2 regions of the Actinomadura geliboluensis genome follow, and region 1 is predicted to be linked to the other one. Evidence: riboswitches for the same ligand, from Rfam matches in the RefSeq annotation. Region 1 holds a riboswitch; the other holds the start of a gene.
The links. A riboswitch is a leader RNA that binds a small molecule or an ion and turns the genes downstream of it on or off. The one in region 1 is predicted to bind glycine.
Positions count from the first base shown of each region.

Region 2: linked by a shared signal. The riboswitch ahead of gcvT (glycine cleavage system aminomethyltransferase GcvT) and the one ahead of gcvP (aminomethyl-transferring glycine dehydrogenase) in region 1 are both predicted to bind glycine.

Region 1 covers NZ_JBICUA010000012.1:331,676-341,017, reverse strand. The annotation lists gene ACGFI1_RS34970 (lactate utilization protein B) at 1-1,211, opposite strand, end outside; gene ACGFI1_RS34965 ((Fe-S)-binding protein) at 1,208-1,936, opposite strand; gene ACGFI1_RS34960 (DUF5999 family protein) at 2,210-2,413, shown strand; gene ACGFI1_RS34955 (alpha/beta hydrolase family protein) at 2,564-3,160, opposite strand; gene ACGFI1_RS34950 (PPOX class F420-dependent oxidoreductase) at 3,211-3,636, shown strand; gene ACGFI1_RS34945 (tetratricopeptide repeat protein) at 3,658-4,764, opposite strand; gene gcvP (aminomethyl-transferring glycine dehydrogenase) at 4,899-7,769, opposite strand; glycine riboswitch at 7,831-7,941, opposite strand; glycine riboswitch at 7,942-8,036, opposite strand; gene ACGFI1_RS34935 (lysylphosphatidylglycerol synthase transmembrane domain-containing protein) at 8,301-9,342, shown strand, end outside.
Region 2 covers NZ_JBICUA010000004.1:213,284-222,625, forward strand. The annotation lists gene ACGFI1_RS15280 (ATP-dependent DNA ligase) at 1-1,302, shown strand, start outside; gene ACGFI1_RS15285 (hypothetical protein) at 1,299-2,441, opposite strand; gene ACGFI1_RS15290 (PLP-dependent cysteine synthase family protein) at 2,531-3,628, shown strand; gene ACGFI1_RS15295 (M50 family metallopeptidase) at 3,618-4,916, opposite strand; gene ACGFI1_RS15300 (hypothetical protein) at 5,156-5,527, shown strand; glycine riboswitch at 5,589-5,684, shown strand; glycine riboswitch at 5,689-5,777, shown strand; gene gcvT (glycine cleavage system aminomethyltransferase GcvT) at 5,851-6,939, shown strand; gene gcvH (glycine cleavage system protein GcvH) at 6,955-7,344, shown strand; gene ACGFI1_RS15315 (serine hydroxymethyltransferase) at 7,341-8,597, shown strand; gene ACGFI1_RS15320 (L-serine ammonia-lyase) at 8,649-9,342, shown strand, end outside.

The DNA.
Region 1 (9,342 bases):
AGCACGTCCGGGATGTCGATCTTCACCGGGCAGACGTCCGCGCAGGCCCCGCACAGCGTGGACGCGTACGGCAGCGACGCCATGGCCGCGCTCTCCACGCCGCGCAGCTGCGGGGTGAGGATCGCGCCGATCGGGCCCTGGTGAACCGGTCCGTACGGGCGGCCGCCCGTCCGCTCGTAGACGGGGCAGACGTTCAGGCACGCCGAGCAGCCGACGCAGCGCAGCGCGGCCCGCCCGACCTCGTCGGCCAGGGCCCGCGTGCGGCCGTTGTCGAGCAGGACGAGGTGGAACGCGCGCGGCCCGTCGCCCGGCGTCACCCCCGTCCACGACGACACGTACGGCGTCATCCGGTCGCCGGTCGACGACCGCGGCAGCAGCTGGAGGAACACCTCCATGTCATCCCACGTCGGAACGACCTTGTCGATGCCCGCGACGCAGATCAGCGTGTCCGGGAGCGTCAGGCACATCCGCGCGTTGCCCTCGGACTCGACCACCACTGCCGTGCCCGTCTCGGCCACCAGGAAGTTCGCCCCGGTCACCGCGACGCGGGCGCGCAGGAACCGGTCGCGCAGGTGGGCGCGGGCCGCGCCGGCGAGGGCCTCGGGGTCGTCGGGCAGGTCGGCGCCGGCGGCGGGCATCCCGCGCCGGAACAGCTCGGCGACCTGGGCGCGGTCGCGGTGCGCGGCCGGAGACAGCGGATGGGACGGCTCGTCCTCGCCGAGCCGGACGGCCAGGTCGCCGAGCGCGGTCTCCTGGACGGCCACGCCCGCGCGGGCCAGCGCGCGGTCCAGGCCGATCTCCCGGAGCGTCAGCGACGCCGCCTTCAGCACCTCCCCCGCCCCCGACGCCCGGACCAGGCCCGTGACGACGCGGCGCGCCTCGGCCGCGTCCGCCGCCCAGTGCACGGTGCCGCCCGCCTCGGTGACGGCGCGCTCCAGGTCCTCCAGGTGGACGTCGAGGTTGAGCAGCGCCTCCTCGCCGATGGCGCGGCCGGCCTCGCGCAGGTCCTCCCAGTCGGCGGGCTCGGCGGCGGCCGCGGCCGCCCGCCCCCGCAGCCGCGCGGTCGCGCCGCGCAGGCTCCGGCGCAGGCCGGTGTCGGCCAGCGCGGGCCGCGCGGCGGCGGCGAACTTCGGCATCGGGAGCGGGACCGGCCCACCCGGCGCGGTGCCGGTCGCCCCGCCGGTCACGCCGCCGGCCGCTCCGCCGGTCACGAGGCCCCCGTCGCGGCGAGGATCTCGGCCAGGTGCATGGTCCGCACCCCGGCGCGCAGCCGCGACAGGGCCCCGCCGATGTGGGCGAGGCAGGAGTCGTCGACCGCGCACACCACGTCCGCTCCCGTGCCGCGGACGTGCCGGATCTTGTCGGCGACCATCGCGACCGACACGTCCGCGTTCTTCATCGCGAACGCGCCGCCGAACCCGCAGCACTCCTCCGCGGCCGGTAACTCGGCCAGGTCCAGGCCCTTCACCGCGCGCAGCAGCCGCAGCGGCCGGTCGCCGACCTCCAGCGACCGCAGCGACCGGCACGACGGGTGGTAGGTGACCCGGTGCGGGAAGTAGGCGCCGACATCGGTGACGCCGAGGACGTCGACGAGGAACTCGGTCAGCTCGTAGACGGCCAGGCCCTCGGCGGCGCGGGCGAGACCGGGGTCGCGGGCCGCCCGCGCGATCCGCGGGTAGTCGGCCCGGACGGCGGCCGCGCAGGACGCCGACGGCGCCACCACGACGTCCCCGCCCTCGAACGCGGCCGCGTACGCGCGGGCGAGGCCGGCGGCCTCCCGGTGGTAGCCGGCCGCCCAGTGGATCTGCCCGCAGCAGGTCTGCCCGGGCGGGAATACCACCTCATGCCCCAGGCGTTCCAAAAGGACGGTCACGGCCCTCCCCGTATCAGGGAAAAGCGCGTCGTCGAAGCACGCGACGGACAACGCGACCCGCATCGGCCTCACTCCCCCCAACGCCCTCAGGGCGTTCCCCGCCGACATCGTAGGGGTTTCGCTCCCGGCGGCGTGTCGTTCTTCGTCCGTTATCGCGCGGGAGAGACCCTATGCCTGACACCTCGGAGTGAGGGTGATCACACCCGACCGGTACTCCGGTACCAAAGGACAACCGTCCCAACGGGCTATAGCCGGTCCGGGCGAACCACTCCACACTGGGGTGCGTCATAAAGGAAAGCACCACCACCGACCAGTAGTTGAGACCGGAGGCACGCCATGTGCCCGCACCAGCCGCCCTGTCCCTCGCACAACGCACCCGACCGCGACGCAGCCCGCACGCTGGCCGCGCACCCCGAGCAGGGGTGGAGCCTGCTGTGCAACGGCGTCGTGCTCTTCGAGGACACCGGTGAGCTGCTGCCCGACGGGGGAGTCATCGCACCGCACCGGCCGACCGACCTGCAGGCGCCGTCGGCCGCTTGACCGGTCTCCACGGGGGACTAGTCCAAGCGGGTGATCATCCTCGGGGCAACGCCCACCCGCCCTCGCCCTCCGGGCCCGCACCGGGCCCGGATCGAGCCGTCACTCCCGGCCCGTCCGCACCGGACGGGCCGTTCGCGTGTCCGGCACCGGTCAGCGCGACGCCCACTTGCGCAGCCACGGCTCGACCGCCCGGCCGACCGCACCGGGATCCTTGTTCAGGTCGTGCCGCTCCCCCGCCAGGACCACGACGTGCGCCGCGTCGGCCGCGTCCGGCACGCCGAACGGGTCGCGGTCGCCGTTGACGACGAGGACCTCGACGCCGGCCGCGCGCAACTCCCCCACCCGCGTCTTCTCCGGCTTGCCGGGCGGGTGGAGCGGGAACGCCAGCGCCACCACCCCGGCCGCGCCGGCCGCCGTCGCCGTCCGGCACGCCACCCGCGCGCCGTTGCTGCGGCCGCCCTGCACGAGCGGGACGCCCGCGAACCGCTCCCGCAGCGGCCCGACGATCTCCAGCCACGCCTCGTCCTGCCTGGCCGGCGCGCCGGGCGCCCGGCGGCCCGCGAAACGGAACGGCTGCGTCACCCGCGCGACGGCGCCGCCGAGCCCGAGCGCGGCCTCGCGGACGGCGAGCAGGTCGGGGGCGTCCACGCTCCCGTTGGACCCGTGCGTCAGGACCAGCAGGAACGCGGCGTCCCGCACCTCGTCCAGCACCACCTCGGCGGGCCCGTGCGCCGTCGTGACCTCCATGCGACCACCGTAACGGCCGCGCCAGATGATCTCTGCGGCAGACTGGGCGCATGGAGAAGATGACAGACGGCGAGTGGCGCGCGTTCGTGAGCGAGGGCACCCGCACCGGCAAGGCCGGCGTCATCCGCAAGGACGGGACGCCGCACGTCACACCGATCTGGTTCGTCCTCGACGGGGACGACCTGCTGTTCAACACGAGCCGGCACAGCGTCAAGGGCCGCGCCCTGGCCCGCGACCCGCGCCTGTCGGTCTGCGTGGACGACCAGACCCCGCCGTTCTCGTACGTGCAGATCCAGGCGGAGGCCGCCCTGATCGAGGACCTGGACGAGATGCGGCACTGGGCCACGCTCATCGGCGGCCGCTACATGGGCGCCGAGCGCGGCGCCGAGTTCGGGGCGCGCAACGCCGTCCCCACGGAGTACCTCGTCCGCGCCCGCATCACCAAGGTGGTCGCGGAGCGCGCCATCGCGGACTAGCCGCCCGGCCCGCTCCCCCGGCTAGCCGTCCGGCCACTCCGGGACGGGCGCGCCCGTCGCCAGGCGCAGCCGCTCGGCGAAGCTCTCGTGCAGCAGCGGACCCCACGGGTAGCCGTCGGGGACGCGGACCGCCCCGCCGAGCACCGCGTGCGCCTCGTCGCCCCGCCGCTCGGCGTACCGGACGGCCAGCAGCGCGTACATGTGGTCGAGGGCGCCGAACGCCTCCCCGGCGAGCGCCGGGAGCGTGCCCTCCGACACGGCCTGCTCGACGACCGGCTCCCACCACAGGTCGGCGTCGCCGTCGTCCTCGCCGAAGTCGCGGCGCAGCCTGGCCCGCACCTGCGGCGCGGTGCCCGGTTCGGCGAGCCCGCGCCGCCACACCTCCCCGGCCTCGCCGCCGCGCCCGCGCAGCGGCAGCGTCCGCGCCAGCAGCTCGGTGGCCAGCGGCCCGGTCTCCGGGTCGGCGGGCTCCGCCGCCAGCGCCGCGCCGAACGCGCCGATCGCCTGGTCGAGGTAGGAGATGCCGAGCGCGACGGCGAGCCGCGCGTAGGCGTACGGGGCGGCGTCGCGGTCGATCAGCCGCAGCCCGGCGGCCAGCGTCTTCTGCGCCCGCGCCGGGTCGCCGCGCTCGAGCAGCCGCTGCGCGAGGTCGTGCGCGGCGAGCGGCCCGTACTCGGCGTCGCCGGTCGCGACCGCGGCCTCCCAGTGCTCGCGCGCGGCGTCGAAGTCGCCGCCGTCGTCGGCGATCCGGGCCAGCGCCAGGTGCGCGGGCGGCAGGTAGGCGGGGTTGCCGAAGCCGACCACGGCGCGCCAGGCGGGCGCGGCCCGCTCCGGCTCGCCGGCCCGCTCGTGGGTGAGCGCCAGGTGGTAGGCGGCGCGCGGCCCGTACTCGGGGTCGCCGGTGGCGATCGCGACGCCGTCGGCCTCCCGGGCCCGCTCCACCTCGCCGGCGTCGTCGAGGACGACGGCGAGGCCGAGCGCGGCCCGCGCCCGCACCGGCGTCTCGCCCATGGCGAGCACCTTCTCGAACAGCAGCGCCGCCTGCCCGGCGGCGCCGCCCTCGGCGAGGCCGCGGGCCTCGTCGCACATCCGCGCCGGGTCGGCCGTCTCGTCCGGCAACTCGCTCATCGGCCCCTGCCCTCTGGGGTTCGTGGAAGTCCGCACAGAGACTAGCGACCCGGCGCCCCCGCGTCCCGCGACGACACCCCGAAACCCCCACCAAGATCACATATCCGTCCCGGCGGGGGCCCGGTCCCCGGCCCTCAGTCCTCGAACGCCTCGGGGGGCGGGCAGGAGCAGACGAGGTTGCGGTCGCCGTAGGCCTGGTCGATGCGGCGGACGGGCGGCCAGTACTTGCCCTCCCGCACCGACGGGACGGGGTAGGCGGCCTCCTCGCGGGTGTAGGCGTGCTTCCAGTCGTCGGAGACGAGGGAGGCGGCGGTGTGCGGGGCGTTCTTCAGCGGGTTGTCCTCGCGGTCGTAGCCGCCGTCGGCGACCCGCTGGATCTCCCGGCGGATCTCGATCATCGCGTCGCAGAACCGGTCGAGCTCGGCGAGGTCCTCGGACTCGGTCGGCTCGATCATCAGGGTGCCGGCGACGGGGAACGACAGGGTCGGGGCGTGGAAGCCGTAGTCGATCAGCCGCTTGGCGACGTCCTCGGCGGTGATCCCCGTCTCCTTGGTGATCTTGCGGAGGTCGGCGATGCACTCGTGCGCGACGAGCCCGTTGCGGCCGGTGTAGAGGATCGGGTAGTGCGGGGCGAGCCGCGCGGCGAGGTAGTTCGCGCTGATGATCGCGCCCTCGGTCGCGGCGCGCAGCCCGTCCGGGCCCATCATCGCGATGTAGGCCCAGGAGATCGGCAGGATGCCCGCCGAGCCCCACGGAGCCGCGGAGATCGGGCCGACCCCCGTGTCCGGCCCGGCCTCCGCGCGCAGCGGGTGGTTCGGCAGGAACGGGGCGAGGTGCGCGCGGACGCCGACCGGGCCGACGCCCGGACCGCCGCCGCCGTGCGGGATGCAGAACGTCTTGTGCAGGTTCAGGTGGGAGACGTCCGAGCCGAACTCGCCGGGGCGGGCGAGGCCGACGAGGGCGTTGAGGTTGGCGCCGTCGACGTAGACCTGGCCGCCCGCCGCGTGCACGGCCGCGCACACGTCGGTGATCGTCTCCTCGAAGACGCCGTGCGTGGACGGGTACGTCACCATGATCGCGGCGAGCTGCCCGCCGTGCCGCTCGATCTTGGCGTGCAGGTCGTCCAGCGCGATGTTGCCGCCCTCGTCGCACTTGACGACGACGACGCGCATCCCCGCCATGACCGCGCTGGCGGCGTTGGTGCCGTGCGCGGACGACGGGATCAGGCAGACGTCGCGGTGCTCCTCGCCGCGGGACGCGTGGTAGCCGCGGATCGCCAGAAGGCCCGCCAGCTCGCCCTGGGAGCCGGCGTTCGGCTGCACCGACACCTTCGCGTACCCGGTGATCTCGGCGAGGGCGTCCTCCAGCTCGCCGATCAGCTCCAGGTGGCCGGCGGCCTGGTCGACCGGCGCGAACGGATGGATGTCGGCGAACTCCGGCCAGGTGATCGGCTCCATCTCGGCGGTCGCGTTCAGCTTCATCGTGCAGGAGCCGAGCGGGATCATCGAGCGGTCGAGCGCGATGTCCTTGTCCTGGAGGCGGCGCAGGTAGCGCAGCATCGCGGTCTCGGAGCGGTGCGCGTGGAACACCGGGTGGGTCAGGTAGGGGCTCTCCCGGCGCAGCGCGTCCGGGATCGCCTCGGCGGCGTCGCCGGCGGGCGCGGCGCCGAACGCCTCCAGCACGGCGGTGACGTGCTCGGGCAGCGTCGTCTCGTCGCAGGCGATCCCGACGCGGTCGGGGCCGTCCGGGCGCAGGTTGACGCCGCGCTCGCGGGCGGCGGCGACGACCTCGGCGGCCCGGCCCGGCACGCGGGCGAGGACGGTGTCGAAGAAGGCGCCGTGCACGACCTCGACGCCGGCGGCCCGCAGCCCCGCGGCGATCTCGGCGGCCCGGCGGTGGGCGCGCTGCGCGATCGCGGCCAGCCCCTCGGGGCCGTGGTACACCGCGTACATGCTCGCCATCACGGCCAGGAGGACCTGCGCGGTGCAGATGTTGCTGGTGGCCTTCTCCCGGCGGATGTGCTGCTCGCGCGTCTGCAGCGCCAGCCGGTAGGCGAGGGCGCCGTCCGCGTCGACGGACACGCCGACGAGGCGTCCGGGCAGCTGCCGCTGGAGGCCCTCGCCGACCGCCATGTAGCCGGCGTGCGGCCCGCCGAAACCGTAGGGGACGCCGAACCGCTGCGCCGACCCGACCGCGATGTCGGCGCCCGACTCCCCCGGCGGGCGCAGCAGCGTCAGCGCGAGCAGGTCGGCGGCCACGACGGCCTTGGCGCCGCGCTCGTGCGCCTGCGCGATCACCGGCTCCAGGTCGCGGACGGCGCCGGACGCGCCCGGGTACTGCAGCAGCACGCCGAAGAAGTCGCCGTCCGGGAGGCCCTCGGACAGGTCGGCGGTCACCACCTCGATGCCGAGCGGGACGGCGCGCGTCCGGACGACCTCGATCGTCTGCGGAAGCGCGTCCGCGTCGACGAGGAACGTCCCCGGGTCCTTGCGCCTGGACGCGCGGTGCGCGAGCGCCATCGCCTCGGCGGCGGCGGTGCCCTCGTCCAGCATGGAGGCGTTGGCGACGGGCAGGCCGGTCAGGTCGGCGACCACCGTCTGGAAGTTCAGCAGCGCCTCCAGCCGCCCCTGGGAGATCTCCGGCTGGTACGGCGTGTAGGCGGTGTACCAGCCCGGGTTCTCCAGGACGTTGCGCAGGATCACGCCCGGGACCGTCGTCCCGTGGTAGCCGAGCCCGATCATGGAGGTCAGCACGGTGTTGCGGGACGCCAGCTCGCGGAGCCGGGCCAGCGCGGCGGGCTCGCTCAGCGCGGGCGGCAGGTCCAGCGGGCGGGAGGTGCGGATCGCGGCGGGGACCGCGGCGTCGATCAGCGCCTCGGCGCCGGAGTAGCCGATCGCGGCGAGCATCCGGTCGCGGTCGGCCGGGCCGGGGCCGATGTGCCGGTCGGCGAACGCGGTGCGGGCGTGCTGCGGCGAAGCCACGGGGGCGAAGAACTGCGCGGTCATGGAGAGCCTCCTGGCTGCTGCGGTCGCTCAGGGCCACCGCCGGCGCGCGGGCCGGCGGCCGGTCTCCCCCTCTGTCATCGGCACCTGAGAGCTTCACCCGCGCGGCGGGGTTTCCCCTTCGGTGAGCCGCGTTCCCCGCGCGCGGGGAACGACGCCTGCTTTCCAGAGGTGCCTCGCCCGAGCGGTCCTTTTGCCTGAGAGGTTCCGGGGAGGTTGCCCCTTCGGCGCCCCGCGCTGGCGGCGCGGGGGCTCTCCCGCCCAGGGTCGACGGCATGTCCTGACCGAACCCTACCCAAAGACCGGTCCCGGCCGCCGCCGCGGCCCCGGCGGGACGGGGTCACCCCGCCGCGGACACGGAGGGCGTCCCCCGGTGCCGGACCGGTACCGGCCGGTACGATGTGCTGATTCACCTGGGACAAGACGGACCTCGGGCCACGGGGGCGGAGATGGGGCTGCGGGGTGCACGCGCGACCGGCCGGGAGGCGTCCCGGCGCTCGACGGCGCGCCGCCGGTTCTGGGACGCTGATCACGATGACGGACGGCCCGGGCGGTAGCGGCGTGACGCAGACCCACGACGGCGCGGTGCGCGCGGCGCGCGGCGCGCCCGCCGGGGCGCCGGTCGACGAGCCCGCCCTGCCGGACCGGATCCGCCGGCCCACCGACGCGATCAGGTTCGCGGCGTCGCTGGCCGGGCTGGCGGCGGTGATGCTGCTGGTGTCGATCGCGCAGCAGACCACGCACGGCCTGCAGACCGACATCGCCGAGGGCACCGCGCACGCGCCCCGGCTGCTGCTGACGCTCGCGACGCTGGTGTCCAGCTTCGGGGTGCTGGCGGTGCCGGTCGCGTTCGCGGTGGAGCGGCTGTTCCACAAGGACGGGACGCGCGTCGCGATCGCGCTGCTGGCCGCCGTGATCGCCTTCGGGATCACCGTGGGGCTGGACGACCTGGTGGTGCGGGCCGCCCCCGGCGGCGTGCTGGACTCGCTGATCTGGGGCGGCACCGAGACCGCGCCCGTGCACACCGACATCGCCCCCGTGATCGCGTTCGCCACCGCCGTCGGGATGGCGGGGCGCACCCGGTGGCAGGCGGCGACCTGGATCATGATCGGGCTGGCGGCGCTGACCGGGCTCACCGCGTCGTACGCGTCCGTCGCCGCCCTCGCGGCCACCTACTTCCTCGGCCGCGCCATCGGCCACGGCACCCTGTACGCCGTCGGCACGCCGAACCCGCGGCCGTCCGGGACGGCGGTGGTCGCGGCGCTGGAGCGGCTCGGGATGCGGCCGGAGCGGGGCGCGCGGCTGGACGAGCCCGCCGACGACACCGAGGACGGCCGCCGCTACGGCGTCGTCCTCGGCCCGTCCGCCGCCGGCGGGTACGGCGCCCGGGTGCCCGCGGGGCGCGGCGCGCACGGCGACTGGGACCTGGAGGTCCGCGTCCTGGACCGGGACCAGCAGACCGCCGGCCTGCTGTACCGGATCTGGCGGCTGCTGCGGCTGCGCGCCGCGACCAGCGGGCGGACGCTGCGGTCGCTGCGCCGGTCCCTGGAGCAGGAGTCGCTGATGGCGTACGCGG
Region 2 (9,342 bases), on a different contig from region 1:
CGCGACCTGGTCGCCGCCCTCTTCGCCCGCGCCACCCGAGCCGAGCAGAACTTCCTCATCCGCCTCCTGGCGGGCGAACTGCGCCAGGGCGCACTCGACGGCGTGATGGCCGAGGCGATCGCGGCAGCGGCCGAGGTACCGTCCGCCGAGGTCCGGCGCGCGTTCATGCTGCGCGGCTCCCTCGGCCCGGTCGCCACCGCCGCCCTCGCCGACGGCGTCGCCGCCCTCCGCGCCTTCACCCTGGAGGTGGGCCGCCCGGTCAAACCCATGCTGGCCGCCTCGGCCCCGTCCACCGACGAAGCGTTCGCCAAGCTGAAGGCCGAAGCGGCGGTCGAATGGAAGCTCGACGGCATCCGCGCCCAGATCCACATCGCCGACGGCGACATCCACATCTTCACCCGCACCCTGGACGAGATCACCTCCCGCCTCCCCGAAGTGGTGGAGGCGGTGCAGGCACTCCCCGTCCACAAGGCCGTCTTCGACGGCGAACTGATCGCCCTGCGCCCCGACGGCAGCCCCCACCCCTTCCAGGTGACCGCCGCCCGCACCGCCACCCGCACCACGAAGACGACCGAGCAGGTCCCCCTGAGCGTCTTCATCTTCGACGTCCTCTACTTGGAGGAGACACCCGTCCCCACCGAGGTGGCCGACAGTGCTGCGGACGACACCGGCGAGCTGTCTGCGGCCGGTGGGGATTTGCTCGACGCGCCGGGGGCGGAGCGGAATGCGGCCCTGGTGCGGGTCGTGCCGGAGGCCTTGCGGATGCCTCGGGTCGTCACCGGCGATCCGGTGCGGGCCAAGGAGGTGTTCGACGAGGCCGTGGCGCGGGGGCATGAGGGGGTCGTGATCAAGTCGCTCGACACGCCGTACACGGCCGGGCGGCGCGGGGCCGGGTGGATCAAGGTGAAGCCCCGGCACACGCTCGACCTCGTGGTGCTGGCCGTGGAGTGGGGGCACGGGCGGCGGCAGGGGCTGCTGTCGAACCTGCACCTGGGCGCGCGCGACCCCGAGACGGGCGGGTTCGTCATGCTCGGGAAGACGTTCAAGGGGCTCACCGACGAGCTGCTCGCCTGGCAGACGAAGAAGCTCCGCGAGCTGGCCGTGCGCGAGGACGACTGGGTCGTGCACGTCCGGCCCGAGCTGGTCGTGGAGATCGCGTTCGACGGCGTCCAGCACAGCCCGCGCTACCCGGGCGGCATCGCACTGCGGTTCGCGCGGGTGCTGCGGTACCGGCCCGACAAGACCGCCGCCGAGGCCGACACGATCGAGACCGTGCGCGCCGTCGCCCCCGTCATGGACTAGGCGTCGCGCTTTCCCGGGGTCGGGGCGGCGGGTTCCTCCGGGGGCGGCGAAGGGACGCGGCCGCCGGGGCGCAGGCCGCCCGCGAAGTCGTCGCGGGGGCGGCGGACGCGGCGGGCCGCGGCGCGGGCGCGCATGCGCGACGCGGCGCGGCCGCGGACGCGCGGCAGGGTGCGGGTCGTCTCGCGGCGGGCGGCGGCCCCGCCGCGCGCGGCGAACTGGCGGCGGACGCCGCGGGCCGCGCGGCGGGCGGCACGGCGCTCGGCCCGGCGGTCCGCGCGGGCCCTGGCCTTGCGCTGGGCGCGGGCGGCGGCGCGGCGCTCCGCCCGTTCGAGGCGGCGCAGCCGGGCGCGCTCGGCGGCGTCGGCGCCGCGCTGCAGCAGCTCCGGCGGGAGGAGGTCGTGCCGTCCCGCGATGAACTCCTGCACCCAGATCTTGCCGCGGATCAGCGGGCGGCGGAACTGCCGCTCCCGCCGGACGGCCCGCTGGTGGCGGCGCGAGTCGGGGGCGTACCGCCAGCGTGCCCACGGCGAGCCGGGCCGCGCCACCCGGATCGCGCCGACGATCAGCAGGGCGGGCATGAACAGGCCGATGAGGCCCGTCCAGATCTTGCCCTTGAGCAGGGTGATCACCGCGAACACCAGGTTCACGACCAGGGACGCGACGTAGACGCGGGTGAGGATGCCGGTGCCGGGGTCGGGCGCGATGCCCTCGTAGCCCAGCGGGCGGATGCCGAGCAGCAGCAGGCCCGTCACCGCGATCGCGACGAACACCGCGTCGACGGACGCGCGGCCCTTCTCCGTCCAGTACACGTCGCTGAGGTGCAGGATCAGCGCGAACTCGTCCAGCACGAGGGCGGAGCCCATGCCGAACACGACGGCGGCCGCCACGTTGAGGCCGGTGTAGGCGTCCGGGACGGCGAGGCTCCCCACGCCGCCCGCCAGCATCAGCACCACGCCGAACACGACGTGGTGGATGTGCAGGTCGCCCGCGGTCACGTTGCGGAACCACCAGCGCACGTCCGCGCGGATGAGCCGCACGTTGACCCGCGTCAGCACGAACGTGACGAGGAACGCGACGAAGAAGCCGAACAGCGGCAGCCGCCCGGCCGCCGTGATCCGCTCGTCGAACATCTCGATCATCTGCCCCCCGCTGCCTCCATCATGCACCCGCGACATGCACGGATATCGTGGGACCCGGCCGATCAGCGACGATCGAGGGGAAGGCCGCCGTGAGCCGCACCGTGGACCGCTGCGATCCCGGATACCGGGCGTGGATCGCCGAGGCGATCCGGCTCGTCGACGCCGACGCCAACCGCAGCGCCGACACGCACCTGCACGTGTTCCCGCTGCCGCCGGAGTGGGGCATCGACCTCTACCTGAAGGACGAGTCCGTCCACCCGACCGGTTCGCTGAAACACCGGCTCGCCCGGTCGCTGTTCCTGTACGGGCTCGCGAACGGCTGGATCCGGCAGGACACGACGATCATCGAGGCGTCCAGCGGGTCCACGGCGGTGTCGGAGGCGTACTTCGCGCGGCTGCTCGGCCTGCCGTTCATCGCGGTGATGCCCGCCTCGACCAGCCCGGAGAAGATCCAGCTGATCGAGTTCCAGGGCGGCCGCTGCCATCTGGTGGACGACCCGTCCTCGATCTACGACGAGTCGCGGCGGCTCGCGGCCGAGTGCAACGGCCACTTCATGGACCAGTTCACCTACGCCGAGCGCGCGACGGACTGGCGCGGCAACAACAACATCGCCGAGTCGATCTTCGAGCAGATGCGGCTGGAGCGGTTCCCGGAGCCGTCCTGGGTCGTGGTCGGCGCGGGCACCGGCGGGACGTCCGCGACGATCGGCCGGTACGCCCGGTACCGGATGTTCCAGACGCGGCTCGCGGTCGTCGACCCGGAGGGCTCGGCGTTCCACGGCTCGTACGCCGACGGCGACCCGGAGCGGACGGCGGCGGGCTCGCGGATCGAGGGCATCGGCCGGCCGCGCGTCGAGCCCTCGTTCCTGCCGACCGTCATCGACCGGATGATCCAGGTGCCGGACGCGGCGTCCGTCGCGGCGATGCGCTGGACGGCCGAGGTCAGCGGCCGCAGCGTCGGCGGCTCGACCGGCACGAACATGTGGGGCGCGGCGGAGCTGATCGCGCAGATGCGGGCGCGCGGCGAGCGCGGCAGCGTCGTCACGCTGATCTGCGACGGCGGCGAGCGCTACGCGGGCACCTACGGGTCCGACGCGTGGCTCGCCGGGCAGGGCCTCGACATAGCGCCCTACCTGGCCGCGCTGGACGCGTTCCTGAAGACCGGCGAGCTGCCCGCTATCCCGTGACGGTGACGGGGTTCACCAGGTCGGCGTAGATCAGCAGGCCGCCCATGACGATCAGCACGACGGCCATCACGTACGTCACCGGCAGCGCCTTGGCGACGTCCACGTAGCCGGGGTCGGGGCGGCGGAAGACCTTCGCGAACGCCTTCTTCACCGCCTCCAGCAGCGCGCCGGCGATGTGGCCGCCGTCCAGCGGCAGCAGCGGGACGAGGTTGAACAGCCCGACCGCGAGGTTCAGCGAGCCGAGCAGCATCACGAAGAAGGACACCTTCTCCGCGTTGGTGTAGTCGCTGGAGGCGGCGACCTCGCCGCCGATCCGGCTGACGCCGACGACGCCGACCGGGCCGTTCGGGTCGCGCTTCTCGTCGCCGAAGGCGGCGTTCCAGACGCCGACCATCTTCTGCGGCATCCGCACCAGCGCGCCGGTGGTGCGGCTGGTCAGGTCGACCATCGTGCTCGCGACCGCGCCGGGGCCCTGCCGCTCGATCGCGCTGGTCGGGGTGATGCCGAGGAACCCGACGTTGACGATCTTGTCCTGGTCCTTCAGGTCGTACATCTGGTTGCGGGTGACCGGCACGCTCAACTGGACGTCCCGCCCGTCCCGCTCGACGGTCATCGGGACGGTCCTGCCGCCGTTGTCGCGGATCAGCACCCGCAGCTTCTCGTAGTCGTCGATCTTCTTGCCGCCGAACGCGACGATCTTGTCACCGGGCTTGAGCCCCGCCTGCGCGGCCGGGGTCGGGGCGGCGTTCTTCGGGCATTCCGTCGTCTGCGACTGGCTGGCGGGCACCATGCATTCGAGGACCTCGCCGATCACCGGCTGCGCCCGCATGGTGCCGATGCCCATCAGCAGGATCGCGAAGAACATCACCGACAGCAGCAGGTTCATCGCGGGCCCGCCGAACATGATGAGCAGCTTCTGCCACCACTTCTTGGCGTAGAACACGCGGTCCTCGTCGCCGGGGCGGATCTCCTCCAGGGCGGCGCCGCGCGCCGACTCGATGAGGCCCTGCCACGGCCCGGTGCTGACCTGCCGCACCTGCCCGGGGGCGTCGCCCTTGCGCGGCGGCAGCATCCCGATCATGCGGATGTAGCCGCCGAGCGGGATCCACTTCACCCCGTACTCGGTCTCGCCCTTGCGCTTGGACCACATCGTCGGGCCGAAACCGACCATGAACTGGGTGGTCCGCACCTTGAACAGCTTGGCGAACGAGAAGTGCCCGAGTTCGTGCAGCGCGATGGACACGAGCAGGCCGAAGAACAGGATCAGCATCCCCGCCAGGTAGACCATCCGGCATGCCCCTCAGCTCGTCCCCCCGCGCCCACCGCGGGTGATCTCCAACGACCAACTCAGAGTACGCGACCCGTCCTGTCCCGGTTTAAGTCAATCAAGGAACCGGTGCAGCGAGAGGAGCGCTCGGGCCGGGCGGATTTGAGGAGAGGTGCTAAGTCGCGGCGGCGTCATTGGCATGCGCCGTGATAGCGGCGGGGCGGCGAACGCGCGCATTATGAGCGGTCTCACCCCGGTCCATGGAGGTTGTCACCTTGAAGCGCGGTCTTGTAGCGGTGCTGGCGCTGGGTCTGGCGCTCAGCGGGTGCGGGGGCTCCGACGACGGCGGCGGGGACGCGCGGGCGTCGGCGCCGCCCACCCCGGCGGCCTCGGCACCGGCCTCGGCGCCGTCCGGGACGGCGACCGGCAAGCCCGGCACGACGGCCGCGCCCGTCCCGCCGGGGGTGTCCCAGGCGACCCAGGCGTTCAACGACTGCATGCACGAGCAGGGGGTCGAACTGCCGTCTCCGAACCCGACGTCCACCCCCGCGAAGAAGGACCTGGAGAAGATCAAGGCGGCGCTGCGGACCTGCGTGAAGTCGATGTCGGCGTCCCCGCCGCCCACCGGCTGAGGGCGGGCGGCCGGCGGGTGGTCGCCGGGCGGGGCCGCTGCTAGATTTGGCGGAAAGCCGTTGACCCCGTGCGGGAGAGTCCCACGCAGCCGGTGTGGGACGCCGAAGGAGCAAATCCTCCCCGGAACCTCTCAGGCCCACGGACCGCACGGGCAAGGCGACCTCTGGAAAGCGGGGACCCGGTCCCCCGCCGAAGGTGAAAACCCGCCGCCCGCCGGCGGGTGAAGCTCTCAGGCGCCGATGACAGAGGGGGAGGCACCGAAACGCCCGGTGCGCGAGTGGGACGATGGACCACGCGCGCCCGTGACGAAGGAGCCGAACCCATGTCCGCCGATCCGAAGACCACTCCGCTGCACGACGTCCACCGCGACCTCGGCGCGAACCTCGTCGACTTCGCCGGCTACCTGATGCCGCTGCGCTACAAGAGCGAGACCGCCGAGCACCAGGCCGTCCGCACCGGGGCCGGCCTGTTCGACCTGTCGCACATGGGGGAGATCTTCCTCTCCGGGCCGGACGCGGGCGCCGCGCTCGACTACGCGCTGGTCGGGAACCTGTCGACGATGCCGGTCGGCAAGGCCCGCTACACGATGATCTGCGCGCCGGACGGCGGCGTCCTCGACGACCTGATCGTCTACCGGCTCGCCGACGAGACGTGGATGGTCGTGGCGAACGCGGCCAATTCCGACGTCGTGCGGGACGCGCTGGCCGAGCGCGCCACCGGCTTCGAGGCGGCCGTCGACGACCGCTCCGCCGCGTACGCGCTGGTCGCCCTCCAGGGTCCGCGCTCACAGGGAATTCTCGAAGAGTTCACCGACGCGCCCGTGGGCGACCTCAAGTACTACGCGATCCTCGCCGGACGCGTCGCGGGCGTGGACGCGCTGATCGCCCGCACCGGCTACACCGGCGAGGACGGCTTCGAGCTGTTCGTGGACGCCGCCGACGCCGTCGCGCTGTGGCGGGCGCTCGCCGCGGTCGACGGGGTCGTCCCGGCGGGCCTCGCCGCGCGCGACTCGCTGCGCCTCGAAGCGGGCATGCCGCTGTACGGCAACGAGCTGACCGCCGAGACGACGCCGTTCGAGGCGGGCCTCGGCCGGGTCGTGAAGCTGGACAAGACCGTCGATTTCGTGGGCAAGACCACCCTGGCGGCGCAGGCCGCGACGCCGCCGGGCCGTAGGCTCGTGGGACTGGTCGCGCGCGGGCGTCGCGCGCCACGGAAGGGGTACCAGGTCGTCACGTCCGGCGGCACGCCGTGCGGCGTCGTGACGAGCGGGGCCCCTTCCCCCACACTGGGCAAGCCGATCGCCCTGGCCTACCTCGACAGCGGCGTCGAGGAGACGGAACTGGCCGTGGACGTCCGCGGCCGGCCCGAGCCGGTGGACGTGGTGGCCCTGCCCTTCTACAAGCGTTCCTGAGAGAAGAGAGAGATCGTGAGCGTTCCGGAGCAGCTCCGCTACAGCGAAGAGCACGAGTGGGTGTCCGGCCTCGGCGGTGAGGACGGGATCGTCACCGTCGGCATCACCGCGCACGCCGCCGACGCCCTCGGGGAGATCGTCTACCTCGAGCTGCAGCCCTCCGAGGGCGACACCGTCGAGGCGGGCGAGCCGTGCGGCGAGGTCGAGTCCACCAAGTCGGTCAGCGACCTCTACTCTCCGGTCAGCGGCGAGATCACCGCGATCAACTCCGCCGTGGTGGACGAGCCGAAGGTCATCAACGACGACCCGTACGGCGAGGGCTGGATCTTCAAGGTCCGGATCAGCGACGAGCCCGGCGACCTGCTCGACTCCGCCTCCTACGAGAAGCTGATCGAGGAGTCATGAGCCTCCACGATTCGCTGGCCGCCGCCGACCCCGAGGTCGCCGAGGCCGTCGGCGCCGAGCTGCGGCGCCAGCAGTCCACGCTGGAGATGATCGCGTCGGAGAACTTCGCGCCGGTCTCGGTGCTGGAGGCGCAGGGCTCCGTCCTGACCAACAAGTACGCCGAGGGCTACCCCGGCCGCCGCTACTACGGCGGCTGCGAGTTCGTCGACGTCACCGAGCAGCTCGCGATCGACCGCGCCAAGGCGCTGTTCGGCGCCGAGCACGCGAACGTCCAGCCGCACAGCGGGGCGCAGGCCAACACGGCCGTGTACTTCGCGCTGCTCCAGCACGGCGACACCATCCTCGGGCTGGACCTCGCGCACGGCGGCCACCTCACGCACGGGATGCGGCTGAACTACTCCGGCAAGACGCTGAACGTCGTGCCGTACCACGTCCGCGCCGAGGACGGCCTCGTCGACATGGACGAGGTCGCCGCCCTCGCCGCCGAGCACCGGCCCAAGATGATCGTCGCGGGCTGGTCGGCGTACCCGCGGCAGCTCGACTTCCCCGAGTTCCGCAAGATCGCCGACTCGGTCGGCGCGCTGCTCATGGTCGACATGGCGCACTTCGCGGGGCTCGTCGCGGCGGGGCTGCACCCCTCGCCCGTCCCGCACGCCGACATCGTCACCACGACGACGCACAAGACGCTCGGCGGCCCGCGCGGCGGGCTGATCCTCGCCCGCGAGGAGTACGGCAAGAAGATCAACTCGGCGGTGTTCCCGGGCATGCAGGGCGGCCCGCTGGAGCACGTGATCGCCGCCAAGGCCGTCGCGCTGAAGATCGCCGCGTCGGAGGAGTTCAAGGCCCGGCAGGCGGCCACCGTCGAGGGCGCGAAGCTGCTCGCCGACCGCCTCCTCGCCGAGGACTCCGCCAAGGCCGGCGTGAAGGTGCTGACCGGCGGCACGGACGTCCACCTCGTCCTGGTCGACCTGGTCGACTCCGAGCTCACCGGCCGCGACGCCGAGGACCGGCTGCACGAGATCGGCATCACGGTGAACCGGAACGCGGTGCCGAACGACCCGCGCCCGCCGATGGTCACCTCCGGGCTGCGCATCGGCACCCCGGCCCTCGCCACCCGCGGCTTCACCGCCGCGGACTTCGCCGAGGTCGCCGACGTCATCGCGCTGGCCCTGCAGCCGTCCTTCGACAAGGACGCCCTCGCGGAACGCGTGAAGGCCCTCGCCGAGAAGCACCCCCTGTATCCGAACCTGTGACGTCTCCGCGCCCCCTCCCCCGGGAGGGGGCGCAGCTACAACGAGGTAGCAATGGCCATCAGCGTGTTCGACCTGTTCAAGATCGGTATCGGCCCGTCCTCGTCCCACACCGGCGGCCCCATGGCCGCCGCGCACCGCTTCGCCCGCGGCCTGGAACGCGACGGGCTCCTGGAGAAGACGGCGTCCGTCCAGGTCGTCCTCTACGGCTCGCTCGGTCTCACCGGCAAGGGCCACGGCAGCGACAAGGCCGTCATCCTCGGCCTGGAGGGCGACAAGCCCGAACTGGTCGACGTCGACACCGTGGACGAGCGCCTGGCGTCCATCCGCGAACGCGGCGCCCTCCGCCTCTTCGGCGACCACGACATCCCGTTCGTCGTCAACGAGCACCTCCACTTCGAGCGCAAGAAGTCGCTCCCCGGCCACCCGAACGGCATGCGCTTCACGGCCCTCGGCGAGACCGGCGCCGAACTGCGCACGAAGGTCTACTACTCCGTCGGCGGCGGCTTCATCCTGGACGAGAACGCCACCGGCGCCGACCGCATCAAACCGGACGACACCGTCCTCCCCCACCCGTTCGACACGGCCGCCGAACTCCTCGACCGCTGCCGCGAGACGGGCCTGTCGATCTCCGCGCTCATGCTGGAGAACGAGACGGCGTTCGGCCGCACCCCCGCCGAGATCCGCGCGGACCTCCTCGACCTGTGGCAGGTCATGCGGGACTGCGTCACCCGCGGCTGCACCCGCG